3 regions of the Arthrobacter sp. FW306-07-I genome follow, and region 2 is predicted to be linked to each of the others. Evidence: riboswitches for the same ligand, from Rfam matches in the RefSeq annotation. Region 2 holds a riboswitch; each other region holds the start of a gene.
What was found. Region 2 has a riboswitch for cyclic di-AMP ahead of LFT46_RS04090 (M23 family metallopeptidase). Riboswitches for the same ligand answer to the same signal wherever they lie in the genome.
Positions count from the first base shown of each region.

Region 1 (9,581 bases), 1.6 Mb from region 2:
CAGGAAGCCGCGGATCTTCTCACCGTCCTTGAGGAAGAAGAACAGGACCACGGCAGTCAAGACTGAACCCGCCACGATTTCCCCGGCCGTCCGTAGCCCCGTCAATGCGTCGGCGCCCAAACTTCCTCCCGCCAGGAACTTCTGGAACTCGCTGCGGGCCGCGTCGATCTGGTCACTGATCAGGGCCACGGGACCGGTGGTGATGAATTGCTGCAGTTGGCCAATACCTGCTTCTGCCCGGGCTGCCAGGACGGAGGCCTGCTGCCGGACGAGGGCGATGATTCCGCCGACCACGCCGGCAGCCACCACCAGGATCACCAGGAATGAGGACAGTACGGCCAGGGCGCGCGGCCAGCCCCGGGCTGCAAGCCAACGGACGGCAGGAGCCATCGCCGACGCGAGGATCAACGCAACCAGTACCGGGATGGTGACAAGCGGGACGCGGATGGCGGCCGAGACCACTACCCAGGCAAGCGCCAAAACTGACAATGCCTAGATGGCGCGGATGCTGGCCCGGCCTAATCCATCGGTCCACATAAAGGACATCCGGGCGGTAAAGGACTGGGGCCGGGACGGCTGTGCCGCGGACCCGTCCGGGGACATATTCGGTTTCATGGGATTCTCCTTGCTTGCCCTCACGTTCTGTCCCATTTGCCTGTTCCTTACCCATGACGGTTCACATCCACCCCAGTTCGTCAGTATGCTTACTATTGTTCGCTGTACGACAACGTGAAAGGCATCATCATGACTGAGCAGAACGTCCCTGACGATGAGCTGGAAGTTGTGGAGGAGGACGACGTGCTTCTCGATGAAACTCCCGGCGCGGCATCGTCCCTGGAACTGGACCCCGTGATGGGGGAACCCGACAACTACCCCGGTGCTGCGGAGAACAATCCGGAACGCTGGCGGGAGGACCCCCTGCTGCAGGACGAGGCCGTCTCGGGTGAAGAGGAGGACTTCCTGAGCGACCAGACACTGCGGGACGAAAGCGCCCAGGCCCGCTACCGCGCCGGCGACGAGCAGGTGCCCCCGGATACGCCCACGCTTGGGGAGGCAGCGGCCGATGTCGATTTCGGCGAAAACCCCACCGGTCCTGAAGCGGACGCCAGTGACGACGAGGAAAACTTCGGCGGCTCGCCGCTCAGCCAATTCGAGCCCGACGACCTGGAACGCTAGCAGCTGAAGGTCCGGGCCCGCGGGGTCCGGACCGGTGGGAAGGGAGACAGATGCAATCCAAGGAACTGCTGCTGGAGGCCTTCGACCGGCTCCCGGCCCTCGTCCGCCAAGTTCTGGAGGGGCTCAGCGAGGCGGACCTGCAGCGCCGCCCTGCCGGCAACGGCAACTCCATCGGTTGGCTGATCTGGCACACGGGCCGGGTGGAAGATGCGCAGGTGGCCTCCGCCTTCGGGCTGGAGCAGGTGTGGACGGGAGAAGGCTTTGTATCCCGTTTCGGGCTCCCGCTGGCGGAGCGGGACACGGGCTACGGCCACACAAGTGAACAGGTGGACACCGTCAGGGCGACCGGCGAAGTCCTGCAGGAATACTACGATGCGGTCCACCGGCAGACCGCCAGGGCCCTGCAAGGTATTGATGATCCGGACCTGGACCGTGTGGTCGACAGGCATTGGGACCCGCCCGTAACCCTTGGGGTGCGGCTGGTCAGCATCCTGGGGGACTGCCTGCAGCACCTTGGCCAGGCTGCCTACGCCAAAGGGCTGCATGCGGAGATGGCGGACGCCCCCGGTGCGTGAACTCGTGGTGCTGGGCACGGCCTCCCAGGTTCCTACGCGCACACGGAATCAGAACGGCTACTTCCTTCGCTGGGACGGCGAAGGACTTCTGTTTGACCCCGGCGAGGGCACCCAGCGCCAGATGATCCATGCCGGGGTGTCGGCCAGCCGCATCACCAGGATTTGCCTCACGCACGTGCACGGTGACCACTGCTACGGCCTGCCGGGGGTACTGTCCCGAATGGCCCTGGACGGCGCCGCACACCCCGTTCACCTGCATTACCCGGCCTCCGGAGACCAGGTGGTCCGGGCCCTCTTGGCGGTCAGTTCACCCGGCATCGACCTGCGGCTCCATCCGTACTCCGGCTCCGGCCCCGTGGCGGACGGCCTCGAGATCCGGCCTCTTAGGCACCGCATTGAAACGTACGGATACCTGCTCACCGAGCCTGACGGCCGCACCTTCCTACCGGAGCGGCTGCGGGCGGCAGGAGTCCAAGGGCCCGACGTCGGCACGCTGCAGCGCCAGGGGTACCTCGGAGCAGTCACGGTGGAGGACATGAGCATTCCCAGGCCCGGCCAGCGCTTCGCGTTCATCATGGACACCGCGCCGTGCCCGGGCGCGGAGGAACTGGCCGACGGCACCGACCTGCTGGTCGCTGAGTCGACCTTCAGCGACGACGACGGCGGGCTGGCGAAGCAGTACCTGCACCTCACCGCCGGACAGGCAGGGGAGCTGGCGGCATCCGGAAAGTCCCGGACCCTGGTGCTCACACACTTTTCCGCACGCTATGGCGACGACATGTCCCGGCTTGCGGAGCAGGCGCAGGCACGTGCTGGGGGAACCACCGTCATTGCAGCCCATGACCTGCAGCGCATAGCCGTTCCCCCGCGGCGGCAACCGGAGCGGGAAGCGGCGGGCCATAACGACGGCGATAGGGTTTAAACCATGACGGCAGCAGCTGAATCCACAGTGGCCCTTGATGGCCGCTTCGCACGTGAACTGTCAGAACTCGCTGTTCCCTGGCAGGCCGAGGAAGCCCCCAACCCAGGGCTCCTTGTCCTGAACGAGGAGCTGGCACGGGAGCTGGGACTGGACCCGGAGTACCTGCGCAGCCCCGAAGGTGTACGGCTGCTGGCGGGAAACCATGTTCCGCCTGGCGCCACGCCCGTTGCGCAGGCGTATGCAGGCCACCAGTTCGGAGGATACTCACCCCTGCTCGGGGACGGACGGGCCCTCCTGCTGGGTGAGGTCACGGACCGCAACGGACGGCTCCTTGACCTCCACCTCAAAGGCTCGGGGCGCACGCCTTTCGCCCGCGCCGGGGACGGCCGTGCCGTCGTCGGGCCTATGCTGCGCGAGTACCTCGTCAGCGAGGGGATGTACGCCCTGCACATCCCCACCACCCGTTCGCTCGCAGTCGTGGCAACAGGCCGCCAAGTCCGGCGCGACGACATGCTGCCGGGCGCCGTCCTGGCCCGGGTGGCAAGCAGCCACCTGCGCGTGGGCAGCTTCCAGTACGCGCGTGCCACCGAAAACATGGATCTCCTGAAGCGGTTGGCGGACCACGCCATCAGCAGGCATTACCCGCACGCCGCCGACGCCGACAACCCCTACCTTGAGCTGTTCGCCTCGGTCGTCTCGGCCCAGGCGGAATTGGTGGCCCGCTGGATGCTGGTGGGATTCGTGCACGGGGTCATGAATACGGACAACATGACCATTTCAGGGGAGACCATCGACTACGGCCCGTGCGCGTTCATGGACGCGTTCAATCCCGCAGCCGTTTACAGTTCCATCGACGTCAGCGGCCGCTACGCCTACGCGAACCAGCCGGTTCTTGCTGAATGGAACCTTGCCCGGCTCGCCGAGGCGATGCTGCCGCTCATCCATGAAGCCCAGGAGCAGGCGGTTGCGCCCGCAGTGGAGGTGCTCGGCGGCTTCCGGGGCCACTACAGCAGGGCGTGGACCGGTGGCATGAATGCCAAGCTCGGCCTTGGCAGCCGCGGGGGAAGTGACGAGGAAACCACGTCCGCTTTGGTGGACGGCGCCCTTGCCATCCTGAAGGACGGTCCCGTGGACTACACCCTCTTCTTCCGTAACCTGGGCAAGGCCGCCCGTGGCGACCTTCGTCCGGTGCGCGGCATGGTTCTTGATCTGGCTGCGTTTGATTCCTGGGCGGAGCGGTGGCAGGCACTCGAACCGGACGCGGAGCTGATGGACAACGTCAACCCGGCGTACATTCCCAGGAACCACCTCGTGGAGGAGGCATTGGCCGCTGCCACGGCCGGAGACCTGTCACCCTTGCAGCAGCTTTTGGAGGCAGTCAGTGACCCCTTCACCGAGCGGCCCGGGCTGGAACGCTACGCCGAAGGCGCCCCCGAGGACTTCGGCAACTATATGACCTTCTGCGGGACCTGACGGCTGCGGGGGCAGGCGGCGGATGCGACAGGAGGGCGGCAGCCGGATGACCGGCTGCCGCCCTCCTGTCTAATGCCTGCGCTGTTGGGCGCCTGCGGTGATGCGAAGACTAGGCGACGCGGACCGCTGAGTAGCCGCCGAGCCAGCTGATGGAGTGCACCTGGGTGTCGTAGCCGTTCACGCCACCGCTGACAACCTGGCCGTTGCCGGCGTAAACGCCAACGTGGCCGGAGGTGATGATCAGGTCGCCGGGCGCAGGAGCGCCGACCACGGTGCCGTACTGGAAGAACTGGGTGGGGGCAAGATCGCCAACGGACTTGCCCACCGAGCGCAGCGCCTTCTCAACCATGGCAGTGCAGTCCTGCTTGATGCCCAGCTGGCCGTAGGCGTTTGCCAGGATGGCAGCGCCGGTGCCGCTGCCGGTGGGGGCGGACACGGGGGTGGCCGAGGCGTAGGACATGTTCATGCCGGTGTTGGCCGGAGCGGCGGCTGCGGTCTGCACGGGTGCTGCTGCAGGGGCCGGAGCCGGTGCCGGTGCCGCGGTGTAGCCGGCGGCGGGGATCTGGATCTGGTCGCCCGGGTAGATGATCGAGGACAGGCCCAGTCCGTTGGCGGACAGGACGCTGTTCAGGCTGACGCCATTAGCAGACGCAATGGCACCCAGGGTATCGCCGGAAACTACGGTGTGGACGCTGCCTGCTGCCGCTGCCGGGGCCGCAACAGGTGCGGAGTACGCCTGCACGTTGGTCTTTTCCGTGGTGTCAGGGCCGGTGACACCGGCGTGGGCCGGGGCGCCGACGCCGAAGGCAATGCCGGACGCTGCAGCAACTGCGAGCGCGGGGCGGCCCAGCGAGCGGGCCTGGGACTTGGCTGTCACGGCGAGGCCCTCGAGAACAATGGAGCGGGCCGGAGTTGCGCGGTGACGGGCAGTGGTGGAATTTTTTGACACGGTTGATCGCCTCTCCCATGCCTGCGGGGTGAGCTGTCGGGTTCGGGCTGGAGATACCCGGCCGGAAGCAACCCCGTAATGGACGGAGGCGCTATCGACTTAACCCCAAGGCCACAAGTGGCCGCGGAAACTTGGTTCCCCCGTCCCTGCCAGCTGGAGCGGTTGTATCCCATGATCAGTGGCAGGGCTCGGCATACTGATGGGAATGTCCCGTCTGAGAGGGACACCTGAAGACCATAACCCACATGCGGTGGCATTGTCACATTTGGATAACATACGAGGTTCCCCTCTCGAATTCCGCAAACGTTTGGACGTTACGGCTGTTACCGGTGTCGACCTCGGCTAATAGCCGGGCTTGCAGGATAGGTAACGGCCCGGACACGGACACGGGATGTTTGCCGCGGCTCCATCGCACTGGCCGTTTCCATTCAGGCGCTCCGCGATCCGACCGCTAGGCTGTTTGTATGCCAGATTTCGACCGGTTCCGGGTACTGCTCGAAGAGGAGCGGGCGCGGCGCCTGGAGTTGCTGCCGGCGCTGCGGGCTGACATCCAGGCAGCGAATTCGGCCCGGCAGGACTCCAATGTCGATGACGAGCACGATCCCGAAGGGGCCACGATCGCGTTTGAGCTCTCGCAGGCTTCGGCGCTCCTGAAGCAGAGCTCGGCCGGCCTGGACCAGATTGACGCGGCGCTGGCCCGCCTGGCAGCGGGGACCTATGGAGCCTGCGCCGTGTGCGGGGAGCCCATTGCGGAGGGCAGGCTGGAAGCGCGCCCCTGGACACCGTTTTGTATCCGCCACGCCTCGTCCGGTCGGGGACGATGACTGGCCCTGCGGATGTGGTGTCCGCGGCGGCGGAGTTCGTTGACCGGACCCTCCAGAACGAGGGCGCCTGGTACCGGGCGGACGACGTCGGGAACCGGCTTGGCTGGGTGCTGGACTCTTACGGTTCCTCCATCGGAGCGGTGCGCGGCACGGTGCGCGATGCCCTGCGCAAATTCAAGAACCTGGACCACGACACCACGGTGATGCTTGCGTCCACCCTGTGGGGACAGCCCCGGCCCGGCTCCCGCCCCGTGTTTGAGCGCCGGTTGGCGGCCGTGGTGCTGCTGCAGTCACGGGTGCGGCTGCTCAGGCACTCGGACCTGACCCGGCTGGAAGGCTTCCTTCGTTCTGCCCAGGCTGCAGACCTGATCCAGCCCCTCCTGGGCGACGTCCTGGTGCCGCTGCTGTCCGGCCTCGGGGAGCGCGAGCGGCAGCGGGCCAACGCGGTCCTGGCTCGGTGGCGGGACGACCCCGACCCGCAGCTTCAGGCGGCGGCAGCCGCCCTTGAAAAAGATTTGACCCTTTGACCTCGAAACCGGGAGATCCGCATGAATGAGCACTTTGACCTTGACCGTTTTGTTGCCGCGCAAAACAGCGGCGGCACCTATGACCAGGCGCTGGGGGAGCTGCAGGTCGGCAGGAAGTCCGGCCACTGGATGTGGTTCGTCTTCCCGCAGATTTCCGGGTTGGGGCAGAGCGCAATGTCCCGCAAATACGCCATCTCCTCACTCGCAGAGGCCCGTGCCTACCTGGATCATGAGGTACTGGGGCCGCGGCTCCTGGAGTGCGCCCTGGTCCTGGCCAACCATGCAGACCAGTCCGCGGAGGACATCTTCGGCGGCATCGATGCCAGGAAGCTGCGGTCGTCCATGACACTGTTTCTCCGGGCGGCACCCGGAGAAACAGTGTTCAAGACTGTCCTGGCCCAGTTCTTCGACGGCGAGCCTGACCCTGCCACCGATGAGATCCTGGCTGGCCAGGCCGCTGGCTGACGCCGGGTTGGCGGATCAGCCAGGCCCGGGGAACCGGCTAGGGCGTGGGGCTGCCGCCGTTGACGTTCAGTGTTTCCCCTACCACGTAGCTGGACTCGGGTGAAGCCAGGAAGACGTAGGCGGGTGCCAGCTCCGCGGGCTGTCCTGCCCGGCCCAGGGGAGTCGACTGGCCGAATTCCGGCAGCTGCTCCTTGGGCTGGCCGCTGCTGACCTGCAATGGCGTCCAGATGGGACCCGGGGCCACGGCATTCACCCGGATTCCCTTGGGTGCCAGCTGCTGTGCCAGTCCCTTGGTGAAGTTGTTGATGCTGGCCTTGGTGGTGGCGTAGTCCACCAGGGTGGGGGACGGGTTGTACGCCTGGATGGAGGTGGTGTTGATGATGGTTGAGCCGGCCGGCATGTGCGGGACGGCGGCCTTGGTCAACCAGAACATCGCATACACGTTGGTCTTGAGGGTGTGGTCGAACTGCTCGTCGGTGATGTCCTGCAGGTCCTCCTGGGCCACCTGCTTCCCGGCGTTGTTGACCAGGATGTCCACCCCGCCCAGCACGGCAACCGCCGTATCAACGACTTCCCGGCATGTGGCGGAATCCTTGAGGTCGCCCGGCACCTTGACGGCCTTGCGGCCCGCGGCCTCGATGATCCCGGCGATGCGGGAGGCATCCTCCTCTTCCTGGGGCAGGTAGGAAAGGACGACGTCGGCGCCTTCCCTTGCAAAGGCAATGGCAGTTGCGGCGCCGATGCCTGAGTCCGCGCCGGTCACGATGGCGCGGCGGCCTTCCAGCCGTCCCGTTCCGCGGTACGTTTCTTCGCCCAGGTCAGCCTTGGGTGTCAATTCGGCGTCGAGGCCCGGCTCGGGCTGGTGCTGCTTTGGCGGGGAAATCTTTTCGTAGGCAGTCACGGGATTACGGAAGGTGTACTGGTCAGTCATGGTGGTCCTCCTGTTCGTGCGGACTCGGGCTGGTTCGTCGCCCCGGAAATTGAAGCAGCCTGCGATCCATGGATCACAGTGAGCCAAAAAGCTAAGCATGCTTACCGTTCCCAGCCTAGGCAATGTAACCCCGCCCTGCCAAGCGGTCCTTCGGCGTGGCCGCGTCAGTCCCGCCGTACTTCGACCAGCCTGACCTCCGCCAACCGCCCGCCGTCGACCACGGCTTCCATGAATGTGCAGGAGGGCTGCCGGCGGCGGTCCGTGGGCGACCCGGGATTCAGCAGCCGCAGCCCGTTCGGCGACGCGGTGTCCCAGGGAATGTGGCTGTGCCCGAACACCAGGACATCGGCTTCCGGATACAACGCTTCGCACCGCAGTTCGCGGCCCTTCGCCTGCCCTGTCTCGTGGACCATCGAAAACCGGACGCCCTCCAAGGTCGCGCTGGCCGTTGCAGGAAGGCGGCGGCGCAGCTCCGCGCCGTCATTGTTCCCATACACGCCCAGCAGGCGCCTGCTTCGGCGCTCGAATTCGTCCAGCAGCGCTGCGTCCACCCAGTCACCGGCGTGGAGCACCACATCGGCATTTTCAACGGCCCGCCACACCTGGGCGGGAAGGTCTTTGGCGCGTTTTGGCACGTGGGTATCGGCGATGAGGACAAGGTTCAAGGGCATATCCGCATCCTGCCATGAAGCCCTGTTCCCGCGCCCACCGCAGTCGTACTCTGGGGCTGGGAGGTGATTGCCATGGAGGCAGCCCAAGGCGACCGCATCGTCGTGCACGGAAGGACCGTAGGGTCCTCGGACCGGCACGGGGTGATCCTGGAAGTCCGCGGCGAAGGCGGAAGCCCGCCCTATGTTGTCCGCTTTGACGACGGGCACGAAACGGTCATGTATCCCGGCGGCGATTTCGCCGTCGACCGTGCACACAACACCTGACCGGCGGTGCAAGCGGGACTGCGCCCCGCCGCTCCACCTGTCAGACTGGACGAATGGACCACTTTCCGTACTCCAGCACGTCATCCACCCCACCGCCCCGCTCCGGTCCGCGCGACCCGGGTGACGCCTGGGTGGAAGGGGACCGGGGCCGGTACTGGGGCAGGTTCGGTGCGGCCGGCGTCCTGGCCTACGACCCTGCCAAGGGCGTGCTCCTGCAGCACCGCGCCGTCTGGAGCCACAACGGGGGAACCTGGGGCCTTCCCGGCGGGGCGCTGCATGAAGGCGAAGAAGCGGTGGACGGCGCGCTCCGCGAGGCCTACGAGGAGGCGGCCGTCCCGTCGGAGAGCGTGGAAGTGCTCTTCACCTCGGTCCTGGACCACGGCTACTGGTCCTACACCACCGTGGTGGTGCGGGTGCTGGAGTCCTTCGAGCCCATTATCAGCGATCCCGAAAGCATTGCGCTGCTCTGGATCCCGGTAGCCGAGGTGGATGCCCTGGAGCTGCATCCGGGTTTCGCGGCGGCCTGGCCGGAACTGCTGGCGCGGCTGGATTCCGGAGAGTCCTGGTGAACGGGGAACGCTGCTGAACCCCGGCCTGCGCCGCTGCTAGTAGCCTTCGCCGTACTCGGCCGTCACCAGGATGGGCAGGTGGTCCGAATTGCCGCGCGGCAGCGTCTCCACACTGGCGATGTCCAGGCCCAGTGACGTGGCGAAGTCGAAGTGGCCCTTGAACACCTTGTACCTGGTGTAGGTCCGCCTGTTGCTGAGGGACAGGGCGTATCCGGAGTTCTTCATATGCATGTCA
Region 1 is NZ_CP084550.1:2,414,322-2,423,902, reverse strand. It holds gene LFT46_RS11175 (AI-2E family transporter) at 1-489, opposite strand, end outside; gene LFT46_RS21155 (hypothetical protein) at 493-615, opposite strand; gene LFT46_RS11170 (hypothetical protein) at 745-1,176, shown strand; gene LFT46_RS11165 (mycothiol transferase) at 1,227-1,751, shown strand; gene LFT46_RS11160 (ribonuclease Z) at 1,744-2,673, shown strand; gene LFT46_RS11155 (protein adenylyltransferase SelO) at 2,677-4,146, shown strand; gene LFT46_RS11150 (C40 family peptidase) at 4,256-5,095, opposite strand; cyclic di-AMP (ydaO/yuaA leader) riboswitch at 5,099-5,269, opposite strand; gene LFT46_RS11145 (TraR/DksA family transcriptional regulator) at 5,560-5,919, shown strand; gene LFT46_RS11140 (DNA alkylation repair protein) at 5,916-6,446, shown strand; gene LFT46_RS11135 (DUF1810 domain-containing protein) at 6,468-6,911, shown strand; gene LFT46_RS11130 (glucose 1-dehydrogenase) at 6,949-7,842, opposite strand; gene LFT46_RS11125 (metallophosphoesterase family protein) at 8,007-8,513, opposite strand; gene LFT46_RS11120 (DUF1918 domain-containing protein) at 8,586-8,777, shown strand; gene LFT46_RS11115 (NUDIX domain-containing protein) at 8,831-9,346, shown strand; gene LFT46_RS11110 (endonuclease/exonuclease/phosphatase family protein) at 9,383-9,581, opposite strand, start outside.
Region 1: another riboswitch for cyclic di-AMP. It lies ahead of LFT46_RS11150 (C40 family peptidase); the one in region 2 lies ahead of LFT46_RS04090 (M23 family metallopeptidase).

Region 2 (9,581 bases):
GAGCGCAGGCACTGGGCCTGCGGGTGCTGGACAAGACCCCGTCCATTGCCAAGGCGAAGCGTCCCAGCGCCAAGGACCTCGCCCCGCTGGTGCAGGATCTGGTGACCGTCCTGGACAATCTGTCCGGCACCCTCTCCAAGGGCAAGTACCCGGACGGCAACAAGGGCAAGGCCATTGCTGCCGCCCTGCGCAAGGTTGCCGACGAGCTGGACGTTTAAGCGCCCATGAATCCCCAATCTGAACAGCCGGGCGCGCCAGTGCAGGAGCAGGCTGCCAAGACCCCGCCCAAGCGCAAGGCCGGCGTGCCCGTGTGGCGTACGGGCAAGCCTGACGCTTTCCTGGCCGCGGCTGTTGATGCCGCCCGGACCGCAGTGGAAAGCATCACGCCGGCTGCCACCATCGGCGCGCACCTTGCGGCCAAGAGCGAGGGCGACCGGCTGGTGACGCACCTGTTCGAGTCCCGGCTGCCCGGCTACGCAGGGTGGCAGTGGTACGCGGTGCTGACCCGGAACTCGCGCTCCAAGGTGGTCACGGTCAACGAACTGGGCCTGCTGCCGTCCGAGGATTCCATCCTCGCCCCGGAGTGGGTGCCGTGGGCCGAGCGGGTCCGTCCCGAGGACGAACAGCCGCAGGAGCCTGAAGCGGGTGGCCACGAAGCAGAGGCCCAGGAAACAGACGGCCAGGAGACCGGTGGTCCCTTGACGGCGGAACCTGCCGAGGCCGGCGCCGGCCACGCTGCAGAAGGGGACTCAGGGCCGGCAGGGGAATCGGCGGACGACGACGGAGCGCAGGCAGGAGCCTAGCCGCACCTTTACCGCGAGGCTGGCCACGTCCTTTGCCAGGCACAACGAAAACGGCGCCGTCCGGGATAAACCCGGGCGGCGCCGTCGTACGTCAAGCGTGCCAGCGTAGGGACAGGGCCTAATGGTCCACTGTGCCTACTTGCGCAGCTCGCCCACCACGTAGTCAATGCTGGCAAGCAGGGCCGAGACGTCGCTGGGCTCGATGGCCACGAAGGTGGCGATGCGCAGCTGGTTGCGGCCCAGCTTCCGGTAGGGCTCGGTGTCCACGATGCCGTTGGCGCGCAGGATCTTGGCCACTGCGGCGGCGTCCACCGACTCGTCGAAGTCGATGGTGGCGATGACGTTGGAGCGTTCCTCCGGCTTGGCAACGAACGGGGTGGCGAAATCGGAAGCCTCGGCCCAGCTGTAGATGCGTCCGGCTGAATCGGCGGTACGTGCAGCCGCGAAATCCAGGCCGCCGTTGGAATTCAGCCACTGCACCTGGGCATCCAGGGTCACCAGCGTGGACAGCGAGGGCGTGTTGTAGGTCTGGTTCAGGCGGGAGTTGTCAATGGCAGTCTGGAGGTCCAGGAAGTCCGGGATCCAGCGGCCGCTGGCCTTGATGCGGGCGGCCCGGTCAAGAGCGGCGGGGGAGAACAGGCCAAGCCAGAGGCCGCCGTCAGAGGCGAAGTTCTTCTGGGGCGCGAAGTAGTAGACGTCGCTCTGGGCAACGTCCACATCCAGGCCGCCGGCAGCCGAGGTGGCGTCCACCAGGACAAGCGATCCCTCGTCGACTCCGGAAACCCGCTGGACCGGGGCTGCCACACCGGTGGAGGTCTCATTCTGAGGCCAGGCATAAACGTCCACCCCGGCCTCGGCCTGTGCCATTGGTCGGGTGCCGGGCTCGGACTTGATGATCGAGGAGGCTTCCAGGAAAGGTGCCTTGTTGGTGGCCGCAGCGAACTTGGACCCGAACTCGCCAAAGGAGAGGTGCTGGGCCTTCTTCTCCACCAGGCCGAAGCTCGCGATATCCCAGAAAGCAGTGGAGCCGCCAACGCCAAGGACAACCTCGTAGCCTTCCGGGGCGCGGAAGAACTGGCTCAGCCCTTCACGGACGGACCCCACCAAGTTCTTGACCGGGGCTTGGCGGTGAGAGGTGCCGAGGATGGTTTTGGACGCTGCGGCGAGGGCATCGATCTGTTCCTGCCGGACCTTTGACGGACCGGCACCGAACCGTCCGTCCTTGGGCAGGAGGTCGGCGGGAATCGTGATGCTGGTGTCGCTCACAGGTGCTCCAATTTCGGCGGGGACGAACGCTTTGGTCCGCACGGGCGGGTTGTGGTGGCCGGCAGCCGGGCGGCGGCTGTGCCATAGGCCTTTTCCATTCTGCCTGAACAGCGGCGCTGGGCGGCAACCGGCAGCGGCAAAGTCCAGACACTGAGACAACGCGGCGGGCGTGCAAGTGTCCCGCGTGTGCAACCCTTCCGCGTGCACCTGTTGCGGCTCCCCCTGGGGCCGCGGCTATTCGGACAAAGTCAAAATAGGCTAAGCTTTCCCCCGGACTACCTCGCGGGAAGAGGCGATACGGTGGGACAACGCAAGGTACTGCGCTCGAGGAGCTGAGCTGGATGACGGATCTGATCGACACTACGGAGATGTACCTCAGGACCATCCTGGAGCTTGAGGAAGAAAACATCGTCGCCCTCCGGGCCCGTATTGCCGAGCGCTTGCGCCACTCCGGCCCCACCGTCTCCCAGACCATCGGCAGGATGGAGCGCGATGGGCTCGTTGTTGTCTCTGGTGACAGGCATTTGGAGCTCACTGACACCGGGCGCAAGCGCGCCACGGAGGTGATGCGCAAGCACCGGCTGGCCGAACGCCTGCTGGCGGACGTCATCGGGCTGGACTGGGCCTACGTCCACGATGAAGCCTGCCGCTGGGAACATGTGATGAGTGAGCGGGTGGAGCGCCGCATCTACGAGATGCTGGACCACCCCACCGAATCCCCGTACGGCAACCCCATCCCGGGCCTTGCCGCGCTGGGCGGCCGGCCGGCCCCCGGCTTCGGTGACGGCGCCATCAGCCTGGTGGAGGCGATGAAGAGCTACGTGCCTGCTTCCGGCGTGACCATCAGCCGCCTCGCGGAGCCGATCCAGGTGGAGCCGGAGCTGCTGTCGCAGTTGGACGAAGGCGGAATCCGGCCCGGCGCTGCAGTGGCCCTGGAGCGCGTGGGCGACTACATCTCGGTGCGGGTGGCCGGGATTGAAGGAGCGCTGGAGCTTCCGCCGGAGGTTGCCGCACACGTCTTTGTGGCCGTCAAGCAGGGCTGAAGCGAAACTTCCATACCCCGGACCTGCCCTTCCAGCCAAAGATAACGGAATTGTTACCTAGGGTCTTAAGCCCCTATAGTAGAACCAGTCGTTTGAAACTTAAGCGTTACCTGATCCGGAGCCGAGCTCTGCCAGCGGATCGGGTGCACGAGTCGTTACTGGCAGAGGCGGGGGAACCACAAGCGGCAGCGGGGGACTGCCTTGGGGTGAAGTCCGTCAGCAGCAAGCCTCTCCAGTGAAGGATTCTTCCGGGAATACCCCTGCGCAGAAGCTTGCCCTTGGCGGGCCGGGTCTTTGATCTCTCTGACCCGAATCCGACAGCTAACTCCGCAGGCTTTTCCAGAGAGGAACCCTTCTTGACCATGCACACCCCCCGGGGACGCCGCCGTGCTGCCGGCCCCCCTTCGGCGCCGCGGGTTGTCGAAGTTGTCGCAGCGGAGCGCCCCCGCGACCTCCATCGCGACGCCCGCCGCCGCCGGGGTCCGTTCCGCCAGATGACGGAGTTTGCCGCTGCCAGCGGCATCGGCCAGAAGGCCGGCATTGCCCTGGCAGCCACCGGCCTGGTGCTGACCGTGACCGTGCCCGCCACAAGTCCCGTTATGGCCACTGATGCCGCCGGCAGCGCCCCGCTTGCAGCCTCCTCAGTCACGCCGCAGCCCGAGATCTCGGCCGACATCGGTGCCCAGATCGACTTCAGCCGGTCCGCCGTGGTGACCCAGGCGGACCCGGACGGGAAGCTAAAGCAACTGCTGAGTGCCCAGTCGGCCGGCTCCGTGACGCGTGCCGCGTCAGCCGGCACCCTGGCTGCACCGCTGGCATCCCTTGCCACCGCTTCCCCCTTCGGTTATCGGGTCAGCCCGATTACTGGAGGCTCGGGCGACTTCCACCGGGGCCAGGACTTCGTGGCGCAGTGTGGGACATCCGTCCTGGCGGCCGCCACGGGTACCGTGACCTTCGCGGGCTGGCATCAGTTCGGCGGCGGAAACCGAGTGGTCATCGACCACGGGAACGGGCTGGAAACCACGTACAACCACCTGTCGTCCTTCAATGTGAAGGTGGGCCAGACCGTCTCCCGCGGGGACGTGGTGGCGCTGAGCGGCACCACTGGTGCGTCCACCGGCTGCCACCTGCACTTCGAAGTCCAGGTCAATGGCGAAGTGGTCGATCCCATGGGCTGGTTGTAACCGAATGATTGCGCACTCTCAGATCGCCGTGACTAGCCGTGACCTGAATGTGACATTGAAACAAAACTGCTGTACCGTCTAACTCGCGTCAACTTTTCCGAAGTTGACGCTCTTGAGTGGATTGCCTAACTCTGCCACCGCTCAAGGTCCGTTCGCATTTCATCGTCTGGCAGGGGCGGGGGAACCAATTTCGGCCTTCATCCAGAAGGCCTTGGGGTTAAGTCACAAGCTTCCCAGGAAGCAGCGTGGCCGGGTGACTCCCATCCGAATCCGACAGCTCACCTCGCAGGCATTGGGAGAGGCTACCTTCGTGTCTTCACGCCATAATTCTGCGCGCCACCGTGCGCAAACGGTTCGCACCAACCCCTTGGATGCCGTTTCCAAGGCCGTGAGTGCAAATGCCGGGACCGTAGGCCGCCAGGCTGCCGTTGTGGCAGCCGCCTCGGGCCTGATCCTGAGCATGGGCCTGCCGGCCACTGCTGCTGATACCACTGCCGGTGTCTCAGCTTCCACTGAGTCCGGTTCGGCCCAAACGGCCCTCGCCGTCACCGCTGCCCCCACCGCCACGGTTTCCTTTGAACGTCCCGTGGTCAAAACCGCCGCTGCTCCCAAGGTGCAGCCGGTGCGTACCCAGTCCACCGACACGGCCAACGCTGCTGCTGCTGCCGGCCAGGACGCCGCGCCGGCCGCCAAGACCGCCCAGACCGTCTCCTCGGCGGCGACCTCGGGCATCGCAGCCATTGCCTACACCGGCATCGGCCACTCGTACGTGTGGGGCGGCACCAGCCCCGTCACCGGCTGGGACTGCTCCGGGTTCGTGCAGTGGGTTTACGCCCAGGCAGGCATCAGCATTCCCCGCACCAACGCGTGGAGCATCATGACCCCCACCTCCGCGCCGCAGCCGGGTGACCTGGTTGTCCAGAACGGTGGCGCCCACGTTGGCATCTACGTCGGCAACGGCATGATGATCAGCGCACTCAACCCCTCACAGGGCACGCTGCTCCACTCGCCTGCAGCCACCGGTACCTCGTCGTACTACCACCTCAACAAATAGTTCTTGGGCTCCGTGCTCCAAGGGCTATTTCTTTGCCCAAAGCTTCTTCGCTAGAAACCACATCCCCGTTCGGGACGCGCCGGCGTACCCCCAAGATGCCGGCGCGTCCAACACACTTTGCCTGCCTACCTGCGGTTGCAAGGAAAACGAAAGAGAGAACTGATGACGACTCGTGCTACCGCACGGCACCGCGCCGAGGTCACCAAGACCAACTCGATCGCTGTCATTGCCAAGGCTGTCAGCGACAACGCCGGGGGCATGGGCCGCCAGGCTGCGGTCATCGCCGCCGCTTCCGGCCTGGTCCTGACCAGCGGCATTGCGGCCAACGCCGCCGATGCCAACGTCAAGCGCGACTCTGCTCCCGCCTCCGCGCTGGAAGTTGAATCCGCCGTCGACGCCCCGATTTCCGCCGCTTCCACCATTGCGATCAGCTTCGAGAAGCCAGCTGTGACCACCACGCCGGCCCCCGTCGTCGAGCCCGAGCCCCAGGTTCAGGTGGAGGAAGCTGCCCCTGCTCCCGCCGCCCAGCCCGTTGCCGCTCCCAAGGTCACCGCCAAGGTCGCCACCGCCGCTGCCCCGGCCGCTCCCGCAGCCCAGGCTTCTGCCAGCGGCAAGGGTGCTGCAATCCTCTCCGCCGCCTACGCCCAGCTTGGCGTCCACCAGGACTGCACCATGCTGGTGACCAACGCCCTGGCCGCCGTCGGCATCCACTTCCACGACTGGCCCGCCGGCTACCTGTCCCTGGGGGACACGGTGCCTGCTTCCCAGGCACAGCCCGGCGACCTGATCTACTACGCCGATGGTGGCGGAGGAATGGCACACATCGCTGTTTACGCCGGAAACGGCATGGCCGTGCATGGCGGCTTCAACGGCAACGACACCGTGGTCTTCAGCGCAAACGTGGGCTCCGGGCCGGTTTTCATCCACGTCAGGTAAGCACCGCATGTCCGGCACTGGCAACAGGCAGTGCTTGTCCAAGGACCCCCGCCCTCGCAGCGGGGGTCCTTGGCGTTTAAGAAGTTCCCCGCAGGGGACTGATGCCTGCCCTGCTGGGGAACGTTCCCCGCAGGGAATCCGGGCGGCGATTACCTGATTTTGCACTTCTCTGTTTACTCTTGTGATGTCGATCCATAGCCCGGACATGCCGAGGGCAGCCGGCCCTCGTGCCCCTGACGGGTGCGGCCGTGAAGAGGTAAGTGCATGCGCACTCTCGTTCTGAATGCTGGATATGAACCGCTGGCGGTCATTACTTTCCGCCGGGCGCTGGTGCTTGTGCTCACGGGCAAGGCGAGCGTCGTGGCCGAAGGGGATGACCCTGTCGTGGGACCCACGGACGTCCTGGGCCGCCCGTCCGTGATCCTCCTCAACCGGTACATCCGGCCCCGATACAACCACTCCACGGCTGTCAGCCGCAGGGGCGTACTCAGACGCGACGGCCATAAATGCGCATACTGCGGCAAGGCAGCGCATACCATCGACCATGTGCACCCCAAGTCCCGGGGCGGGGCTGACTCGTGGGAGAACCTGGTGGCAGCCTGCCTTCGCTGCAACAACGTCAAGGGCGACCACACCCCGACCGAGATGGGCTGGAGCCTGCGCTTTGTGCCGGAGCCTCCGCGCGGCACCATCTGGCAGATCAAGGAACTGGAAAAGCCCACGCCCGCGTGGGATCCGTTCCTCCTGCCCGAACGCGCCGCCTGACCTCCGCTTTCGACGGGAGTGATCGCTGCCCCGCCTGATGGCTAGGCTGGGGGAGTGCAAGAGAACAGCCTGGTTTTTGATGCCCTGATTTTGGCCGGGGGCCGGTCCTCGCGGCTGGGCGGGGTACCCAAACAGTCCCTTGTCTTCCAAGGCCAAACGCTCTTGGAACGGGCCCTGGACGCCGCAGCCGGCGCCCGCCGCACTGTCGTCGTCGGCGACAGCGCCTTCCTGCCATCCCAAAGCACAACACCCCGCCCTGTATCCCCGGCAGCCTGGCCGGCCGACGTGCTCATCTGTCGAGAAGAGCCGCCGTTCGCAGGGCCTGCCGCTGCCATCGCGGCTGGTTTGAACACCTTGGGCGAAAATGGCGGAGCGGCCCCCTTCACCCTGGTGCTGGCCTGCGATATGCCGTTGGCCTCCGAAGCGGTGGCCGTGTTGCGGAAGGCTCTTGCCGCATCTGGAGCACGCCCCGGGGGAGGCGGAGGAGGCGGCGTGATGGCCCTGGCCGGCGACGGGAAGGTCCAGCCGCTGGCGGCCTTTTACAGCACGCCCGGGTTAAAACAAACCTGCGCGGAGTTGGCCGCACGCGACGCGTTGGTCAACGGCTCCGTCCGGGCTCTCCTTGCTAGTCTGGACGTGCAGCTTGTCACAGTCCCCGCCGGGTCCACCTCCGACGTGGATACCTGGGACGATGCTGCCGCGCTGGGGGTTGCCGCCAGGAGCCAGCGTGAATGCAAGGACCGGAGCGCGGGCGGAACTAACGTGGGAGGCAAGTCGTGAAAAGCCAGGACGAAACGCTGGAGGAATGGTGCAGGGCCCTCCTCCAGGCGTACAAGCTCGAGGACGTCCAGGTAGACATCAACGCGGTGCTGGCACTCGCCGGCGTTGCCGCCCATGCCGTTGTCCGGCCGGCCGCACCGCTTACCACCTTCATTGCCGGCTTCGCCGCAGGCCTGGCTGCCGCTCCCGGCAGGGAGCTGGACGCAGCCTCCATGGACGCGGCGCTGGCCGTTGCCCGCACCCTGGCAGCTGACTACGAGGCTGAAGCCGCCGGGACTCCCGGCGAATGACAGCAGAAGCCCAGAGCGATCCGATGGCACCGCCCGATTCCGGGCCGGAGAATGCCGGACCGGCAGAAGCCGCCGCGGAAGAAAGTGGTACGGCTGGGGCTGAATCCGGCGACACGGAGCCGGGCGAAACCGAACCAGGGCATGCCCACCACCATCACCTGGCACACACGTGGGAAGAGGCCAGGCAGGCCGCCTACGATGCGGCCACCCCGATTCCTCCCAGCCCCGTGGCCCTGCAGATCGCCTTGGGCCGGAAACTTGACCAGGACATCGTGGCCCTCCAAAACATGCCGCACTATGCGTCCTCGGCCATGGACGGCTGGGCGGTCAACGGAAGCGGTCCATGGATCCCGGTGGAGCCGGGCACCCGGCTGGCGCCGCACCAAGCCAGTCCCATTGCCACCGGCGGCCTGATTCCCGCGGGTGCCAAGGCGGTCCTACGTACCGAGAGTGCAGTCCTCGGCCGGGACGATGAGGGCCCGGTGGTGATGGTCGGAGGCAAGGCCAGGCCGGGCGAACCCCGCGCGGGCGAACACATCAGGAAGGCCGGGGAGGAAGCCCTTGAAAGGGACGTCCTGGTCAAGGCCGGGGTGGAACTCAACCCGGCACACCTGGCCCTGGCGGCACTGGCAGGCTACGACGAAGTGCAGGTCCAGGGAAAGCCGGTGGTGCGGCTGGTGCTGACCGGATCCGAGGTGGTGGAACGTGGTACCCCGGCTCCCGGCCAGGTTCGCGACACGTTCGGCCCGCAACTGCCGGCCGTCGTCGCCATGCTCGGAGGTATCCACGCAGGACAGCAGCGGATCGGCGACTCGTACGCCGAATGGCTTGCGGCGCTCGAAGACGTGCTGCCGGAGGTGCCGGACGCGCCCGACCTGCCGGCCGACGTCGTCATTACCACCGGAGGCACTGGGCGCTCAGGCACGGACCACCTCCGGCGGGCCGTTGCCGAACTCGGCGGGCGGCTCATCATCGACGGCGTGGCAATGCGGCCCGGCCACCCTGCCGTCCTGGCCGAACTGCCGGACGGACGCTTTGTCCTTGGACTTCCCGGCAACCCGCTCGCGGCCATGATGGCCCTGTCCACCGTCGGCGCACCATTGTTCGCCGCCTTGGGGCACCGCGCTATGCCCGCCGTGCAGGAAGTACCGTGCGGCACCATGATCGACGCCGATCCCGGACGCACCCGCCTGATGCCGTTCCGGCTGCTGTATGGGATGGCTTCCCCTGCGCAGCACACAGGCCCCGGCATGATGCGCGGCCTGGCAGCCGCCGACGGCGTGCTGGTGGTGCCGCCGCACGGCGTGCAGCTGGGCGAGCCGGTGCCCGCTTTCGCGCTGCCTTGGGGGCCACCCATTCCGCCGCCCAAGGAAGGGGCGGCCAAAGCCAAGCCGAGAAGCAATGCACGGGGCAGCCAGGCCAAGGGTAAACCGGCATCGAACGGGCCCGTGGACTGGAGC
Region 2 is NZ_CP084550.1:863,474-873,054, forward strand. It holds gene LFT46_RS04070 (cold-shock protein) at 1-218, shown strand, start outside; gene LFT46_RS04075 (DUF3027 domain-containing protein) at 225-803, shown strand; gene serC (phosphoserine transaminase) at 939-2,069, opposite strand; gene LFT46_RS04085 (metal-dependent transcriptional regulator) at 2,411-3,112, shown strand; cyclic di-AMP (ydaO/yuaA leader) riboswitch at 3,253-3,464, shown strand; gene LFT46_RS04090 (M23 family metallopeptidase) at 3,475-4,296, shown strand; cyclic di-AMP (ydaO/yuaA leader) riboswitch at 4,425-4,602, shown strand; gene LFT46_RS04095 (C40 family peptidase) at 4,727-5,350, shown strand; gene LFT46_RS04100 (NlpC/P60 family protein) at 5,513-6,286, shown strand; gene LFT46_RS04105 (HNH endonuclease) at 6,551-7,051, shown strand; gene mobA (molybdenum cofactor guanylyltransferase) at 7,106-7,831, shown strand; gene LFT46_RS04115 (DUF6457 domain-containing protein) at 7,828-8,121, shown strand; gene LFT46_RS04120 (molybdopterin molybdotransferase MoeA) at 8,118-9,581, shown strand, end outside.

Region 3 (9,581 bases), 230 kb from region 2:
TTTTCATCATTGCCATGGGGCTGAGCAGGGTATTCCTGGGCCACCACTGGTTGACCGACGTCATGGCCGGCTGGACGCTGGGGCTGGCCTGGGTGGCCATCGTGATCCTGGCGCATCGGTTGTTCCACCTGTTGAGGCGCAAGCAGCATGCGGGTCCGGCCCCCACGTTCGATCGTCCCGTGGTGCGGGACGTCGTCCTCGAATCCGTGCACGACGGCGGCGATGCCGGCAAGCAGGGCGCGTCCGGCAGCCGAGGCAAGGACACCGCCGGATGATAGTTTTGGGGGATGCGCACTCTCGTTGTTGACCACCCCCTGGTCGCCCACAAGCTCACCGTCCTGCGGGACAAGAACACGCCGTCGCCGGTATTCCGCCAGCTGACGGAAGAGCTGGTGACCCTGCTGGCTTACGAAGCCACGCGGGAGGTCCGCACGGAGCCCGTCACCATCCAGACGCCAGTCAGCACCACCATCGGCACGGCATTCACCAAGCCCACACCGCTGGTGGTTCCCATTCTGCGTGCCGGCCTGGGAATGCTGGAGGGCATGACCAAGCTGGTCCCCACGGCCGAGGTGGGCTTCCTGGGTATGGCCCGGGACGAGGAAACGCTGGACATCATCACCTATGCCGAGCGCCTTCCGGAGGACCTGACGGGCCGCCAGGTCTTCGTGCTGGACCCCATGCTGGCCACCGGCGGCACCCTGCGTGAGGCCATCAAGTTCCTGTTCAAGCGGGGCGCTTCCGACGTCACCTGCATCTGCCTGCTGGCTGCCCCTGAAGGCCTGGCACGGCTGGAAGAGGAACTCTCGGGCGCGAACGTGCACATCGTCCTGGCCTCCATCGACGAGAAGCTCAACGAGAAGTCCTACATCGTTCCCGGCCTGGGCGACGCCGGCGACCGGCTCTACGGCATCGCAGGGTAGTTTTTACCCTTTTTCAATCGGTGTGCCGCCGCTAGCCTGTGCGGATGGACTGGAAACTCGAACTTGTCTTTGTCCCTGTATCCGACGTTGACCGCGCCAAGGACTTCTATGTCAACAAGGTGGGCTTCAACGCGGACTACGACGAGCGGCCGTCGGACCACGTGCGCTTCGTACAGCTGACGCCGCTCGGCTCTGCCTGCTCCATCTGCATGGGCGAGGGGCTTTTGGACGCCCCTCCCGGCACGGGAACCACCCTCCAGATGGTGGTCGACGACATCCAAAAGGCGCATGACCACCTGAAGAACAATGGTGTGGACGTCAGTGACATCGAAGTGCTGCCTTGGGGCCACTTCGTTTACTTCGCCGACCCGGACGGCAATAAGTGGGCCGTCCAGTACATCCCTTGGCGGAATGCCGGGCAGGATGCAGCTCAGGCCGGCAGTACGCCCAGCAACGCTTAAAACAGACCGCGGGCCGCATCGTGATGATGCGGCCCGCGGTCTGTCGCTGGAATCCCCGGCGTTACCCCGTGGCCAAGGCGTACGACGGCGGGTGGCGGGAGACGCCGTCGGCTGTCCTTGGAGCCGGGAGGTTCAGCTGAAGGTTTCCCTTTGCGGCGCTATGCCAGGGAGAGGTGCCTAGTACCAGTTGTGCGCCAGGTGGAAGTTCAGCGCACCGCACGGAGACTGGTAGCTCTTCTTGATGTAATCCAGGCCCCAGTTGATCTGCGTGCGGTAGTTGGTCAGGTAGTCAGCGCCGGCGCTGGCCATCTTCTCTGCAGGCAGGGACTGGACGATGCCGTAGGCGCCGCTGCTGGGATTCGTGGCCGTGGTGGTCCAGTCGGACTCCTTGGTCCACAGCGTCTGCAGGCACTGCATCTGGTCAGGTCCCCAGCCAAAGGTTGCCAGCTGGCCGGCAGCATAAGCCTGGGCACCGGCGGGATCATTCACCGCGACGACGGGTGCCGGCGCAGGTGCAGGAGCGGGTGCCGGAGCCGGGGCAGGTGCCGGGGCGGGTGCCGGAGCCGCGGCAGGTGCCGGGGCTTCCGCTGCGGGGGCCGCCGGTGCAGGCGCGGGGGCTGGTTCCGCTGCCTGGGGGGCTACGCTGATTGCCGCCGGAACGGACACTGCCGGGTTGGAGCGGATTTCGCTCTTCTCGATGCTCATTTGGGCATCGGCCGCTGCCGTGGAAGAGTTTGATTCGGTGGATGACACCGGGGTCATGCTGCTGGTTGCCTGGCCTGCCGCGCCTACCCCCACGAGCACCGCGCAGGATGCTGCAAGGATCCCGGCACGCACGCCCAGGCTGGTCTTCTTTGCTGGTTTCTTGGCCGGTTCCTGCTGTGCCAGATGTTTACCCTTGGCATGCAGGCATGCTTCTGCCGTGTTTTTGGACATGATTGATCGCCTCTCACACCTGCGGAGTTAGCTGTCGGGTTCGGATGAGGGCATCCGGCCGCACGGAAAGATCACGTACGTGCTTAACCCCAAGGGCGTTCATCGCCCGGGACGGTGGGTCCCCCGCCTCTGCCGTTGCTCAATCGGAATCCGGGGAAGCGGCAGAGCTTGGCGTCAACCCGGGATATGCGGCCCGAACGGGAGCCGCACCCAATCGACGGTACAGGAAAAGCGAAGCAAAGTCACATTTAGGTAACGGAAGTCACGGCCTCCAGCGCGCCGGCTTGCTTCTGGCGTGCGGTCGAATCGTTACGTTCAGGACACCAGGCCGTGTTGTTACCCTGCCAGGAGGTAGATAGTGGTGCCGCCGATGCTCTGCGCACTGAAGTTCTGCGAAACCCACTCGGCGATCCGGCCGGCGGCATCCGAACCGGAGCTGGACGGCATAGCCCGCCGGCAATGAAGTAGTGGATTTTTCCCTGCGCGACGAGGTCTTGGAACTGCGCCAGGGTGGGGGAGGGGTCGGTGCCGTTGAAGCCGCCCACGTCCATCACCGGCAGTTCCGTGGCGAGCTGGTACCCGGCGGCATTGTTGGAGCCCACTACCGCTGCTGCCCAGGTGTAATTGGTTGCACCGTCTTTGAGCGCGGCCACAAGATCCGCTGATGGAGTAGGTGCGCCGAGGAGGCCACCGAGTCCGCCGCCGGGCCTGCCCCCGAAGTTAGCGCCGTCAGGGTTTGTTCCGGCCGGGGCGGCCTGCTGCTGGGAACCCTGCTGCTGGAAGCCCTGCCCCGTGGGACCTTGGCCCGTGACGCCCTGTCCGGCGCCCCGGCCCGAAGGGCTCCGGCCGGTCGAACTGAAGCCTCCCGGTCCGCGGCCGCCGGCGCCTAAGCCCGAGGCTGGCCCCGCACTGACGATCGCCCCGCTGTGTGCCGTAGCCGCGGTGGTGACGGAGTAGGCCAGCGGACCGGCGAGCGACGCAGCGATGGCAAGGGCCGCCGTCGTCCGCTGCATGGAAGCCAAGCGCAGGAACTTGCCCAGCCCAATGCCTGCTGCGGCTGCCAAACCTCCGCCGAGCACCAGCCAGCGCAGCCAAGGGCCGTAGGCGGACGTGGTTCCCAGCAGGTAGAAGGCCGTAAGCGATGCCACGGCCACTGCTGAAGCGAGGAAGATGCGGGCAGCAGTTTGCCTGCGGCGCTGCCACAGGAGAACGCTGCCCAGGCCTGCCATTCCGGCGATTCCCGGTGCCAGTGCCACCGCGTAGTAGGGGTGGATGATGCCGGCCATGAAGCTGAACACCAGGCCCGTTACCAGGACCCACGAGCCCCAGATGATGACGGAAGCGCGGACAACATCTGTTCGCGGTGCCCGCCGCCCCACCCACAGCAGCCCCGCCGCAAGGATGAGTGCGGACGGCAGCAGCCATGCGATCTGGCCGCCGAACTCGCTGTTGAACATCCGGAACAGGCCCGGAACGCCCCAGCCGTTGCCACCGCCCACACTGCCCGTTTCGTCGCCCGTGAGCCGGCCCAGGCCGTTGTAGCCCAACGTCAGATCCAGGATGGAGTTGTTCTGGGATCCGCCAATGTAGGGCCGCATGTTCGCCGGCGTCAGCTCGACGGCCAGCAGCCACCAGCCGGCAGAAACCACCATCGCTGCTCCCGCGGCTGCCAGACGGATCAACCGCCGCCGGGTGCCGCCCGGAGCTGCCACCATGTAGGCGAGGGCGAACCCCGGAACCACCAGCAGGACCAGAAGCTGCTTGGCGAGAAACCCAAAGCCCAGGAATACCCCGGCCAGCAGGAGCCACCGAGGCCGGTCCTCCTGGACCGCGCGGAGGAACCCGTACGCGGCTGCTGTCATCAGCAGCACCAGCAGGGCGTCCGGGTTGTTGAACCGGAACATCAGGGTGGCAACCGGGGTGAGGGCAAGGACCGCCGCTGCCAGCAGCCCTGCCCGGTGCGCAAGCCGGACATCACCGGTGGCCGGCGTTGCGGCCCGCCGCACGGCCAGATAGACCAGCCACACCGAGCCGACCCCCATCAAGGCCTGGGGAACCAGGATGCTCCACGAGCTCAGGCCAAAGATCCGGACGGACAGCCCCATGATCCACAGGGAGGCCGGCAGCTTGTCCACGGTGATGGCATTCGCGGCATCGGAGGAGCCGAAGAACCAGGCTGCCCAGTCCTGCGATCCGGCCTGGGCTGCGGCGGAATAGAACGCGTTGGCCCAGCCCGACGCACCGAGGTTCCACAGGTACAGCACGGCCGTGCCAGCCAGTACAGCTGCCAGTTCCAGCCTCCGGTGGAAGGCCGCACGGTCTCCGCGGAAGGCCGCATGGTCCCGCGTGCCCGGCCGGCCCCGGAGGGTGAATCGCTCCCGCCCCAGTGGATTCCTCCGGGGGCGGGCTGCGGTGGTTACAGGCATGCTTTGCTGGCTGGCCATCGTGTCCTACTTGGTGAGCTGGTAGACGGTTGAGTTGCCTACGGTCTGGGCCTGGAAGTTGGCCTGGACCCAGGCGGCCACTTCGGAGTTGCCGCCGCGGCCGCCCATGCCGCCACCGCCCATGCCTCCGCTTTGGATGAAGTAGCCGATCTGGCCCTTGGCCACCATGTCCTGGAACTCGGCCAGGGTGGGGTAGGGATCACCGCCGTTCCAGCCTCCGAGGGCAATGACGTTGGTGTCCGTGGCCAGTTCCAGGCTGGCTGCCTGGGTGGCGCCGGAAACGATCGCAGACCACTTTGTGCTGGTGGCCTTCAACAGGGCAGTCACCGCGGCATCGGCAGTTCCTTCGCCGGGACCGCCGGCGCCGCCAGCATCACCGGGGCCACCTGCACCGCCCGGGCCGCCGTCAGGTGCGCCGGTACCGGCTCCGGGGGTGCCGCCGAGGCCGTTCATTGGGTCAAGGCCGTCGGTTCCGGTGGCCGAGTCCGTGGCGGAGTTCCTGCCGTCGGTCCGGTCGCCGCGGAAGCCCGCGGCCCGGTTGCCGAAAGCGCCCGCTGAGCCTGCGGGTCCCGACGTCGGAATGGAGCCTGAGTGTGCGGAGGCAGCGGTGGCCAGGGTCCAGGCACCGGCACCAAGCCCGCCGGCCAAGAGGGATACGACGACGACGGCGGCCGCCCCCGCACGCCGGAACCGTCCGGAGGTGCGCACGGCGTCAAGGCGGAGCAGGATTGCCGCGGCGGCAAGGACACCGAGGATGATGACCGCCACGCGCAGCCAAGGGAGCCAGGATGCGTCCCGGCCCAGGAGGACAGAGGACCAAATCGAGGTGCCCAGGACGGCCACCGCAAGGACAATGCGGGCAGGCCAGTAGGTTCGGCCGCGCCAGAGTTCCACCGCTCCGATGCCCACCAGTGCCGCGATGGCCGGCGCCAGTGCTACCGAGTAATAGGGGTGGACGATGCCGCTCATGAAGCTGAAGACGCCTCCGGTGACCAAGAGCCAGCCGCCCCACAGAATCAGGGCGGCCCGGCTTGGGGAAGTGCGGGCTTCACGCCGGGTGAACCACAGGCCCGCCACCAGCAGGATCAGGGCAGCGGGCAAAAGCCATGAGACTTCACCGCCAAAGCTCGTCCCGAACATCCGTAACAGGCCGGCAGCCCCGCCGAATCCAGCGTTGCCGCCGCCGAAGCTGCCTCCGGGCCCGCCTGCAGCACCCCCGGCGGCGCCGCCGGGCATGCCTTCGCCCGAACCGGTGATTCTGGCCAGGCCGTTGTAGCCGAAGGTCAGTTCCAGGAAGCTGTTGGTGGTGGATCCGGCCATGTACGGGCGCTCCGAAGCGGGAGTCAGCTGGAAGAGGGCAACGTAGCTGCCTGCCACGACAACGATTCCGCCCAATGCGCCCAGCAGATGGGCAATGCGGCGCCCGACCGAGGCGGGGGCCGCCCACAGGTAGGCCAGTCCGAGTGCCGGGACGATCAGGAAACCCTGGAGCATCTTGGTGAGGAATGCCAGCCCGATCACGGCACCGGCCGCCGCCAACCACTTCCAGCCGGCCCGTTCAATGGCGCGGGTGGTGAAATATGCGGCGAGCACCAGGCACAGCGTGAGCATGGCATCCGGGTTGTTGAACTTGAACATAAGTGCCGCCACCGGCGTCAGGGCCAGCGCACCGCCGGCCAACAGGCCTGCCGCCGGTCCCGATACCCGTTTGACGGCCAGATAGAGGAACCCGACGGCGGCCACGCCCATGAGTGCCTCCGGCACCAGCATGCTCAGCGGCGAAAAGCCGAAGATTCGGCCCGCGAGTGCGGGGATCCAGAGCGCCGCGGGCGGCTTGTCGACGGTGATGGCATTGCCGGCATCGAGCGAGCCGAAGAGGAAGGCGGTCCAGTCCTTGGTGCCCGCCTGGATGGCCGCGGCGTAGAAGGAGTTGCCGTAGTCGGTTGCTGCCAGGTTCCACAGGTACAGGACCGCGGTGGCCACCAGGAGCCCCGCCGCTGAGGGCCGCACCCAGCGTGCCTGGTTGCCGAAGGCGTAGCCGGCCCAGCGCGGCATTGGGTTGCGGGCTACGGTTCCGGCAGTTCCAGCGGGTCCTTCCGTGGGGCGTGCAGTGGTGCCGGCGGATGGGTGCTGGTGGTCCGGGTGCAGGGGACCTGTGAGTTGCGCGCTCCCGGTGGAGTCGGCGCCTGCCGGGGAGATGGTGGAGGTCATGAAGCTGCCGTTTCTGTTGAAGTGGTGGCCGTAGCGTTTTCGTCTGTGGCGTCTGTGGCGTCGGTACGGGGTTCGGAACTTGCGTCGTTGGCGCCGGGAGCTGCCGTCGTCCGTGGTGCCTTGTCCCGGAAGACCCATAGCCGGAACAGCAGGAATCGGACTGCGGTGGCCGCAAGGTTCGCCGCCACTACGGTGAGGACTTCCGCCCACCGGTCCGATGTCGTCGTCCTGTGCACCAGGGCGAGTGCTCCGGAGGTGAGCAGCAGGCCGATGCCGAAAACAATCAGCCCCTCGAAGTGGTGCCGGACCGGGTTGCCGCCCTGGATGCCGAACGTGAAGCGCCTGTTGGCTCCGGTGTTGGCCACCGCGGTGATCAGCAGCGCCAGGAAGTTTGCCAGCTGCGGGTCCACGAAGCCGCGGCAGAACAGGAAGATCAGCAGGTAGGCCAGGGTTGAGGCGGCCCCGATGGCGGCGAACCGGACCAGCTGGCCGAAGAGGCTGCTGCCCGGGGTCTGCTCGTCCGCCCGTGATGACGCCGGCAGCGGACCCCGCGCCAGGGCAGCGCGCAGTTCCGGTACGGGGATGCGGCCGTAGACCAGGTCGCGGGTGAGCCGGGCCATACCCCGGACGTCCGCCAGCGCCGTCCGGACCACGTCCACACTTGAGTCCGGGTCGTCGGTCCAGTCCACGGGAACTTCATGGACCCGCAGGCCGCAGCGCTCGGCAAGGACAAGGAGCTCCGTGTCGAAGAACCAGGAAGTGTCCACCGTGTAGGGAAGGATCTGCTGGGCGACATCGGCGCGGATGGCTTTGAAGCCGCACTGGGCGTCGCTGAACCGCGCACCCATGAAGGAGTGGAGCATCAGGTTGTAGCTGCGCGAGATGAATTCGCGCTTGGGGCCGCGGACCACGCGGGAATTGCGGGTGAGGCGTGTGCCGATGGCCAGGTCCGAGTGGCCCGAGATCAGGGGCGCCAGCAGCGGGGGCAGGGCTGCAAGGTCGGTGGACAGGTCCACGTCCATGTAGGCCAGGACCGGCGACGGCGACGCCAGCCACACCTTGCGCAGGGCATTCCCCCGGCCCTTCTCGTCGAGGTGGACCACCGCGACCTCGGGGAACTCCCGGGCCAGCCGTTCGGCGATCTTCAGTGTCCCATCCGTGCTGGCGTTGTCCGCCACCGTGATCCGGAAGCTGTGCGGGAAGGTGTCTTGCAGGTGTCCGTGGAGCCTTCGGAGGCATTCCTCAAGATCGCGTTCCTCGTTGAAGACGGGGATGGTGACATCGAGGACGGGAACCGCGGTGCGGGTGTCCACGGGGGCGCGGCGCACGGCACGCCCCCGGGAAGGAAGGCCAGCAGAAGGAAGGCCAGCAGAAGGGAAGCCAGCGGAAGGGAGGCCCGGCGGCGCCACCGCGGCGTCCTGCAGGGTTCCTGAAGTGGAGTCGGTGAGCGTCATGAATCAAGAGTGGCGCCGCCGGATTTGTGGGTTTTAGGCGCAACCTGTGATGTGCCTGTGTAAGTGCTGCCGCCCCGGTTTTCTGGTCAACGCGCGGTGACCGGCCATTGCCCGGGCAGGTTAGGGCGCGGCCGGCCCCGCGGCGGGGAGGCGCACGGCGAACTCGGTCCTGCCGGGCCGGGAAGCCAGCTCCACCGTGCCGCCATGGGCGGCCACGATGGATTCGACAATGGACAGGCCCAGCCCTGATGACCCTTCCGAGCCGGAGCGGGCGGTGTCGGCCCGGGTGAAGCGGGAAAAGATGTTGCCTTGGAATTCGGCCGGGATGCCGGGGCCGTCATCGGTGACCGTGACCACCACGCTTCCGTCCGCGGAACGCATCACTCCCGTGGTCACGGTGGTGCCCGCAGGTGTGTGCTTCCGGGCGTTGGAGAGCAGATTGGCCAGCACCTGGTGCAGCTGGGTGGTGTCTCCGCGCACGGTGACGGGTTCGTCGGGCAGCTTCAGCTGCCAGGTGTGGTCCGGGGCCATGACCTTTTCGTCGCTGACTGTTTCGATGACCAGCTGGGTCAGGTCCACGTCCGTGGTTTCGGTTGCCTTGCCCTCGTCCAGGCGGGCCAGCAGCAGCAGGTCCTCCACCAGGGCGGTCATGCGCTCGGACTGGCTCTGGACGCGGCCCAGCGACTTCTGCCCGTCCTCGGTGAGGTGTTCGGTCATGCGCATCAGCTCCGTGTATCCCCGGATAGCGGTCAGTGGAGTTCGAAGTTCATGGGAGGCGTCGGCAACAAACTGGCGCACCTTCATCTCGCTGCGTTGCCTGGCCTTCAGCGCGCTGGAGACATTGTCCAGCATCAGGTTCAGGGCGTGGCCCACGCTGCCCACCTCCGTGGTGGGGTGTGCTGCGGAGGGTGGCACGCGCACTGCGAGCGCCACCTCCCCGGCATCCAGGGGGAGCTTGGACACCTTGGTTGCGACGTCGGAGAGCTGTTCCAGCGGCCGCATGGTCCTGCGGATCAGGGCCGTGCCGGCAAGCCCGATAAGGACAAGGCCGCCCAGCGAGACCAGCACCATGGTCAGCACCAGGGACGCCTCGGTGCTTTGCTTCATCGACAGCGGCAGCCCCGTGATCACCACATCGCCGTAAGGGGTTTC
Region 3 is NZ_CP084550.1:635,329-644,909, forward strand. It holds gene LFT46_RS03095 (phosphatase PAP2 family protein) at 1-275, shown strand, start outside; gene upp (uracil phosphoribosyltransferase) at 288-923, shown strand; gene LFT46_RS03105 (glyoxalase superfamily protein) at 968-1,384, shown strand; gene LFT46_RS03110 (hypothetical protein) at 1,562-2,320, opposite strand; cyclic di-AMP (ydaO/yuaA leader) riboswitch at 2,326-2,486, opposite strand; gene LFT46_RS03115 (ArnT family glycosyltransferase) at 2,569-4,746, opposite strand; gene LFT46_RS03120 (ArnT family glycosyltransferase) at 4,771-6,975, opposite strand; gene LFT46_RS03125 (bifunctional glycosyltransferase family 2/GtrA family protein) at 6,972-8,429, opposite strand; gene LFT46_RS03130 (sensor histidine kinase) at 8,550-9,581, opposite strand, start outside.
Region 3: another riboswitch for cyclic di-AMP. It lies ahead of LFT46_RS03110 (hypothetical protein); the one in region 2 lies ahead of LFT46_RS04090 (M23 family metallopeptidase).